2 regions of the Pseudomonas sp. CAU 1711 genome follow, and region 1 is predicted to be linked to the other one. Evidence: riboswitches for the same ligand, from Rfam matches in the RefSeq annotation. Region 1 holds a riboswitch; the other holds the start of a gene.
The links. A riboswitch is a leader RNA that binds a small molecule or an ion and turns the genes downstream of it on or off. The one in region 1 is predicted to bind cobalamin.
Positions count from the first base shown of each region.

Region 2: another riboswitch for cobalamin. It lies ahead of AAFN46_RS01085 (energy-coupling factor ABC transporter permease); the one in region 1 lies ahead of cobG (precorrin-3B synthase).

Region 1 is NZ_JBDQQT010000007.1:58,927-63,130, forward strand. It holds gene AAFN46_RS09510 (precorrin-2 C(20)-methyltransferase) at 1-569, opposite strand, end outside; gene AAFN46_RS09515 (precorrin-8X methylmutase) at 566-1,192, opposite strand; gene cobG (precorrin-3B synthase) at 1,189-2,484, opposite strand; cobalamin riboswitch at 2,573-2,769, opposite strand; gene cbiE (precorrin-6y C5,15-methyltransferase (decarboxylating) subunit CbiE) at 2,823-4,025, shown strand; gene AAFN46_RS09530 (cobalt-precorrin-6A reductase) at 4,022-4,204, shown strand, end outside.
Region 2 is NZ_JBDQQT010000001.1:247,017-251,220, forward strand. It holds gene amrS (AmmeMemoRadiSam system radical SAM enzyme) at 1-710, shown strand, start outside; gene AAFN46_RS01075 (MFS transporter) at 897-2,048, opposite strand; gene AAFN46_RS01080 (hypothetical protein) at 2,154-2,294, opposite strand; cobalamin riboswitch at 2,396-2,591, shown strand; gene AAFN46_RS01085 (energy-coupling factor ABC transporter permease) at 2,645-3,325, shown strand; gene AAFN46_RS01090 (heme-binding protein) at 3,410-3,898, opposite strand; gene AAFN46_RS01095 (response regulator) at 3,996-4,204, opposite strand, start outside.

The sequences.
Region 1 (4,204 bases):
CCGAGCTTCATCACCACCGCCGCCTCGGCATGGCGCAGGCGCTGTTCCAGCTCCTCTTCCGGCAGCACGCCGGAGAGCACGCTCAAGGATTGGTTGCGGTACACCAGCGGCGTACCGAGCACCGAGGCGCAGCCGAGCATGGAGCACACGCCGGGCACCACCTCGGCTTCGTAGCGTTCGGCCAGGCGGTCATGCAGGTACATGTAGGAGCCGTAGAAGAACGGGTCGCCCTCGCAGATCACCGCCACGTCGCGGCCGGCGTCCAGCTCGGCGGCGATCTGCACGGCGCAGGTGTCGTAGAAGTCGGCGATCACGTCCTCGTAGGACAGCGGCGGCGCCAGCTTCTCGGTGGTCACCGGGTAGACCAGCGGCAGCCGGCGCTGCTCGTCCGTGAGATGGGCCTCGATAATGCCGAAGGCGTTGCCGCCCTGGCCTTTGCTGGCCTTGGCCTTGGCCACGAAGTAACCCACCACCGGCGCCGACTGCAGCAGGCGCAGAGCCTTGAGGGTGATCAGCTCCGGATCGCCGGGGCCGACGCCGAGGCCGAGCAGACGTCCCTTGCGCATCATTCCACCTCCGTGGCCAGGGCGTTGACCGCCGCGGCGGCCATGGCGCTGCCGCCGCGGCGGCCACGCACTATCACATAGGGCACGCCGCGACTGTCGGCGGCGAGCATGTCTTTCGATTCCGCCGCGCCGATAAAGCCCACCGGCATGCCGAGAATCAGCGCCGGCTTGGGCGCGCCGGCGTCGAGCATCTCCAGCAGGTAGAACAGCGCGGTGGGCGCGTTGCCGATCACCACCACGCTGCCCTCCAGGTGCTCGCGCCAGTGCTCCAGCGCCGCCGCCGAGCGGGTGTTGCCCAGCTCGCGGGCCCGCTGCGGCACGTCCGCCTCGTTGAGGGTGCAGATCACCGGGTTGTTCGCCGGCAGGCGCGCGCGGGTGATGCCCTCGGCGACCATGCGCGCGTCGCACAGAATCGCCGCACCGCTGGCCAACGCCGCGCGGCCGGCGGCGCCGGCACCGGGCGAGAAGCGCAGGTCCTGCACCACGTCGACCATGCCGCAGGCGTGGATCAGCCGCACGGCGAGCTTCTCCAGGTCGGCGGGAATCGCGCCGAGGTCGGCCTCGGCGCGGATGGTGGCGAAGGACTGGCGATAGATCTCCTGACCATCGCGGATGTAATCGATCATTCGGGCGTTCCTGCGGCGAGCCAGTCGCCGGCTTGGTCGATGTCGAGGGACGACGCCAGCGGGCGGCCGAACCCGGCCTGCCCCCGCTCGCGTCGATAGAGGTCGTAGCGCCCGCCGGGCCGGGCCAGCAGGGTGTAGGGCGCGACATGGGCGGCGGCGCAGCTGCGCGGGCAGCCGCTCAGATGCACCTGGGCGCAGCCCGGCGCCAGGCGCTCGGCCAGGCGCCGGGCGTCGGCCTTGGTGTCCGCCTCCGCCCTGGCGCAGCCGGCGCTGCCGCTGCAGGCGAGCATCCTGGCCAGCGGCGCGCGGGCATCGAGCAGCAGGCCGATGCCCTGCATGGCCTCGGCCACCCGGGCCTGGCGCTCGGCCCGCACATCCGGCAGCAGCAGGCCCTGCCAGGGTGTCAGGCGCAGTTCGCCGCTGCCTTCGGCCTCGGCCAGTTCGGCCAGGGCTTGCAGCTGCTCGGCCTGCAGTCGCCCCAACGGCGCGCCGGCCAGCAGCATCACCAATCCTGCCTGGACCTGGGCATGCACGCCCAGCGGCGGGCCCTCCTGCCGCAGGCGTGCCGGCCGCGCCGGAGCGGACTCCAGCGCCACGGGCAGATCGGCGAGAAATGCCGCCAGCGGCCGCTCGGCCAGCAGCTGGCGCATGCGCGTATGTTCGCCGGCCTGTCGCAGGAACAGGCGCAGCAGCGCCTCCACCAGTGGTACCGCGTCGGCGACCGCGACCGCACCCAGCGCGGCGTCGCGCGGGCTGCCGGCCAGGCCGAAGGCCAGGCGCTGCCCACCGGGCAAGGCGCTGAGCCAGATATCGTGCGGGTGGTCGAGCATGGCCAGGGCCTCGCCGCCGTCCAGTTGCAGGGCGAACTTGGCGGACAGGCCGTGGAACTCGGGGCGGTCCTGCAGCAGCGCCAGCAGTCGTTCGGCCAGCGGCCGGGTATCGAGATGGGCGGCCGAGTCGCGACCGGCGGCTGGGCTGAGCAGCAGGTTGCGCACATCGTCGGCGGCGGGGTCGCGCGGGCCCAGGCCGGCGGCCAGCAGGCGCCGCAGCAGCTGGTCCTGGCATGCCTCGCGCACGCCGCGAATCTGCAGGTTGCCGCGGTTGGTCAGCTCCAGCACGCCGTTGCCGCACAGGTGCGCGGCCTCGGCCACGGCGCGGGCCTGGGCGCTGCTGAGCAGGCCACCGGGCAGCTTGACCCGGCAGATGCCGCCGTCGCGTGCGGGTACGACGCGCCACAGCCCCGGGCAAGCCGAGGGATGCGCAGCGGAGGTGGCAGGGGCAGCGGGTTTCAAACGGTCACCGACAAAAAACGACGCGGCGACCGGACCAGAGCAAGCCCGGGGGCTTCCTCGGCATCGGTACACCCCGCCCGATGTTGGCACTCGCGACTGCGTCGTCGGCAGGTCTCCTGGCTGACAGGTCCTCGCCGCCCCACGGCCTTCCCGATTACTCAGTGGCGCGGATGTGGAGCGACTCGCTGCTTACAGTTGCGGGGGCAGCCACGGCTTGTACCGTGTTCCCTCTTAGGCCCGCATATGCCCCATGGGGGGCCGGGCACCGACGAAGGCGCTATTATGCCCGCTTTGCCCGGCGCAGCGACATGCGTCTCGACAACAGGTAGGAGGCGCCGATGGCGCAGTGGCTGACGGTGGTGGGAATCGGCGAAGACGGCTATGCCGGCCTGGGCAAGGCGGCGCGGCGCGCGCTGCTGGCGGCCGAGTGCATCGTCGGCGCGCCGCGCCAGCTGGAGCTGCTGCCGCCGTGCATCCGCGCCCCGCGCCAGGCCTGGCCTAGCCCCTTCGCCCTGGAGCCGGTGCTGCAGCGGCGCGGCACGCCGACCTGCGTGCTGGCCAGCGGCGACCCCATGCTCTATGGCGTCGGCGCCAGCCTTGCGCGCCAGGTGAGTGAACGCGAGATGCTGGTGCTGCCGGCGCCCTCCTCCTACTCCCTGGCCGCCGCGCGGCTGGGCTGGCCGCTGCAGGAGGTCACCCTGCTGTCGGTGGTGGCGCGCCCGCTGGCCAGCATTACTGCGCATCTACATCAAGCCCAGCGCCTGCTGATCCTGTGCAACGACGGCGGCAGTCCCGCCGCCCTCGCCGCCCTGCTGCGCCAGCGCGGCTTCGGCGCCAGCCGCCTGAGCGTGCTGGAGCACCTCGGCGGGCCGCTGGAGCGGCGCATCGATGGCCTGGCCGCCAGTTGGAATGTGGAAGAAGTCGCCGCACTTAATCTGCTGGCCGTCGAGTGCCGCGCCGATGCCGGCGTGCAGCCGCTGCCGCTGACCGTCGGCCTGCCCGACGAGGCCTATCGCCACGACGGCCAGTTGACCAAGCGCGACGTGCGCGCCATCACCCTGGCCCGCCTGGCGCCGCGCCCCGGCGAGCTGCTGTGGGATGTCGGCGCCGGCTGCGGCTCGATCGGCATCGAGTGGCTGCGCAGCCATCCGAGCTGCCGCGCCATCGCCATCGAGGCCAACGAGGGCCGCCAGCAGCTGATCGCGCATAACCGCGACGCCCTCGGCGCGCCGCAGCTGCAACTGGTGGCCGGCGAGGCGCCCGAAGCCCTGGCCGGGCTGGAAGCGCCCGACGCCATCTTTATCGGCGGCGGCGTGACCGTGCCCGGCGTGCTGGAGCAATGCTGGCAAGCGCTCAAGCCCGGCGGCCGGCTGATCGCCAATGCCGTGACCCTGCAGAGCGAGGCGATGCTGGTGGCCTTCCGCGAACAGCATGGCGGCGAGCTGACCCGCATCGCCGTGGCCCAGGCACAGGCGCTGGGCGGCTTCGACACCTGGCGCAGCGCCCTGCCGATCACCCTGCTGCACGTGCACAAACCATGACCCGCATGCTGCTGCTCGGCGGCGTCGGCGATGCGCTGCGCCTGGCCCGCCGCCTGGGCCCCGAGCATCTGTACAGCCTGGCCGGGCTGGGCAAGGTGCCCGGCGATCTGAGCTGTCAGATTCGAGTGGGCGGTTTCGGCGGTGCCGAGGGCCTGGCCGATTTCATTCGCAGCGAAGGC
Region 2 (4,204 bases), on a different contig from region 1:
CCGGCTGCGCCAGCGTGGCCTTCACCTACAACGACCCGGTGATCTTCGCCGAGTACGCCATCGACACCGCCCGGGCCTGCCGCGCGCTGGGCCTGCACCCGGTGGCGGTGACCGCCGGCTATATCCATGCCGAGCCCAGGCGCGAGTTCTACGCGGCGATGGACGCGGCCAACGTCGACCTCAAGGCCTTCACCGAGGAGTTCTACTTCCGCTTAAGCGGCGCCCACCTGCAGCCGGTGCTGGATACCCTGGTCTACCTGTGCCACGAGACGCAGGTGTGGACCGAGATCACCACCCTGCTGATCCCCGGTTACAACGACGGCAATGCCGAGATCGAGGCGCTGTGCCGCTGGGTGCGCGACGAACTGGGCGAGGAGGTGCCGCTGCACTTCACCGCCTTCCATCCCGACTTCAAGATGCTCGACGTGCCGCCGACGCCGCCCGAGACCCTCAGCCGCGCCCGTGCCATCGGCCTGGCCCAGGGCCTGCGCCACGTCTACACCGGCAACGTGCACGACACCGAGGGCGGCACCACCTTCTGCCCCGGCTGCGGCGCCGCGCTGATCGTGCGCGACTGGCACCGCATCCTGCACTACCGGCTCGACGACGACGGCCACTGCTTGGCCTGCGGCCGGCGCCTGGTCGGGCGCTTCCGCCCCTTCGCCGGCGCCTTCGGCCAGCGCCGCATCCCGGTGCGCCTGAGCGCCTAGGCAGGGGCGCCATGTGGCGAACCCCCGATGCGACGGCGATGGGAATCGCTGCGCGGCTCGACCCATCCTAGGTGCTAGCCCCTCTCCCTCCGGGAGAGGGTTGGGGTGAGGGAGCGTCTCCGAGCCGTCTGACGTGGCCCTCACCTCCGGCCCCTCTCCCATGGGGAGAGGGGAGCCACACTCCACCTAGGCCGTGCGCGCGGCCCTGCGCCGCAGGGCGCCGGCGGCGCTCACCACGAACAGGCTGGCGGCCAGGCACAGCGCCAGCGGCAGGCCCTGCGGGCCGCTGGCCATCAGCGCGCCGCTGAGCAGCGGGCCGAGCAGGCTGCCGACGCCCCACAGCAGGCCGACGCAGGCGTTGGCGGTGATCAGGTCGGGGCCGCGGAAGTGCTGGCCGATCAGCACCAGGGCCAGGGTATAGATGCCGCCGGCGGCCGCGCCGAGCAGCACCAGCGCCGGCCACAGCAGCGTGCGCTGTTCGATCAGCCAGGGCAGGGCCAGGCCCAGCGCCAGGGTCAGCACCCCGCAGGCCAGGTGCAGGGCGCGCCGGTCGAGGCGGTCGGACAGCCAGCCCAGCGGCACCTGAAACAGCATGTCGCCGGCCAGGATCACGCTGGCCATCAGCGCCGCCACGCCCAGCGCCCAGCCGTGGGCGCCGGCGTACAGCGGAAACAGCGACAGCACCACGGCATCGAAGAAGGCGAAGAACAGCACGCCCAGGCACAGGGCCGGCGCCACGCGGACGAAGCCGAGCAGGGAGAAGCGCCGTGGCGCCTGCTCGGCCGGCTCCGACCCGTGCGCCGGCAGGCTGTGCCAGACCAGCGCCAGGGCCAGCAGGTTGGCCAGCAGCACCAGCAGCACCGGCCAGGCGCTGGCGGCGCCGAACAGGCTGATCAGCAGCGGGCCGCCCAGCTGGCAGCCGGTGAAGCAGGCCGCGTACAGCGCCACCACCTGACCGCGCCTGCTTTCGTTGCACAGCTCGTTGACCCAGCTCTCGCCCAGTATCACCAGCACGCCCATGCCCAGGCCCAGCAGCAGGCGCGCGGCGACCAGCAGCACCAGCGACGGCGCCTCCGCCAGCAGGGCGAGCAGGCCGAGCAGGCACAGGACGAAACAGCCCAGGTACAGCGAGCGGCCGCTGAACTGACGGCACAGGCGGTTCACCAGCAGGGCGGCGAGCATCATGCCGGCCGCCGGCAGGGCGGACATCAGGCCGATGACCAGGCTGCCGAAGCCGGTCTGGTGCAGGCGCAGCGCCACCAGCGGCAGGGTGGCGCCCATGCTCAGGCCGACCACGGACACGGCGAAGATCAGGACGAACAATGACCAGCGATGCATATCTCTCTCCCGCCCGTTTGCGGCCCGGGCGCGGCCAATAGCGATGAGCCCCCGCGCGGCGGGCGCGCGAGGCGATGGAGCGGCGCCGAGGCGGCCGCGGAAGGCTCAGCGGCAGCGGGGAGGAGAGAAGGTGAAGGCGAACAGCACGCTGCGCCGGCGCTTGAGCTTGGCGTCGCCCGGCCGGGTGCGCGCCAGCAGCTCGGGATCGGGCTGGGCGGAGCAGGGCAGGTGGGCGAGCGACAGCATGGCGGTAGAGCGTGTGGTCGGGAATGGGGCCGCGCAGTCTAGGCCCGGGGCTGGTCGGGGTCAACGCGCGGCGGACGGGCTGTCTTTTGTCGGGCCGGAGCGCTAAGGTGGCCGCCGATGGTTCCGCCTGCGGGCGGATGAAAAGGGAACAGGGTGCGGCGCATGTCGCCAACGCCCTGGCTGCCCCCGCAACTGTAAGCGGCGAGCGAAGCCCACACGCCACTGGCCCCAGGCCGGGAAGGCGGGCGGAGCGCCGAGCCGCGAGCCAGGAGACCTGCCATCGCCCAGGGGCCCCGCGCCCGACCCTCTCATCCAGATCGCCGCGCGGTGGGCGCGGCAAAGGAACCCATATGCACATCGAACCCGGCGTCGTCGAAGGCGCCAAGCTCTTGCTCAGTTATGCCACCGCCAGCGCCGCCTTTGGCCTGAGCCTCAAGCTGGCCCGTGACAGCCTGCGCGACAACGGCGGCGCGCTGGCCCTGGCCCTGCGCAGCCTGATCGCCACGGCCCTGGTGTTCTGCTTCTTCGAGGTCCTGCCGCACCATCCGGTGGGCGTCTCCGAGGTGCACCTGATCCTCGGCTCGACCCTGCTGCTGCTGTTCGGTGCCGGCGCCGCGGCCGTCGGTCTGGCCACCGGCCTGCTGCTCCAGGGCCTGCTCTTCGCCCAGTTCGACCTGCCGCAGTACGGCATGAACGTCACCACCCTGCTGCTGCCGCTGTGGGGCATCCAGCTGCTGGCCAGGCGCATCATCCCGGCGCGCACCGCTTATGTGGACACCTCCTACAAGCAGGCGCTGGCCCTGTCCACCGCCTACCAGGGCGGCATCGTCGCCTGGGTGGCCTTCTGGGCCTTCTACGGCAACGGTTTCGGCGCCGACAACCTGGCCTCGGTGGGCAGCTTCGGCCTGGCCTACATGAGCGTGATCCTGCTCGAGCCGCTGGTCGACCTCGGCGTGCTGGCGCTCGCCAAGTCCCTGTCCCGCTACAGCCAGGGCCCGCTGTTCAACGTGCGCCTGCACCAGCCGGCCTGATCCCGCCGCCCGGCCGGAGTTCCGCTCCGGCTGTCTCGGCGTCGCGCCAACGCGGCCCGTGAGGCGGGTTGGCGCGACGGCCTCTTACTCGAACAGCGCGGCGTTTGCCGCCAGGACCTCATCGGCACACTGGGCGTCCAGATGGCCACCCGGGGCGCCGGCCACGCCTATGGCGCCGATGAGGCTGTCGCCGGCCTTGAGCGGAACGCCACCGCCGAGCAGGAGGAAGCCGGGGATATCGGTCAGGTTGCTGGCGCCCGGGTTCTTCTGCGCGTTTTCCATCATGGTCAGGGTCGCCACCTTGGTGGACGCGGCGGTGAAGGCCTTGGCGCGGCTGGACTCGATGGTGTGGGGGCCGGCATTGTCGGCGCGCGCGAATGCCTTCAGCAGGCCGGCGCGGTCCACCACCGCGGCGCTCACGTTGTAGCCCTTGGCCTGGCAGGCGCTGACGGTGGCAGTCACCAGTCGCTGGGCGTCGGCAGTCGAGATGTTGCTTTCCTGCAGCACGGCGGCCTGGGCGGCGCCGGTGAAAGTCAGGGCGCAGAACAGTGCGGCGAGAGGGTAACGAGGCATGGCTATGTCCTTCTGTGCGGCGAGTTGAGGAGCGGCCAGTGTGCTCGGCGCCGGGCGACGGCGGTATGCGGTCGGCTACGCCCTGGCCTCCGTAGCGCTACGGAGAGGACGGGTCCAGCAGGCTGGCGTACTGGCGGATGAGCTGGGCCAGCGAGTCGGCCTCGAGCTTGTCGAAGACATGGGCCCGATAGGTTTCCACGGTGCGCGGCGACAGGTCGAATTCGCGCGCGATCTCCTTGTTGCTCATGCCCTGGACTATGCGCACCAGCACTTCGCGCTCGCGCCCGGAAAGGCGTGCCAGGCGCT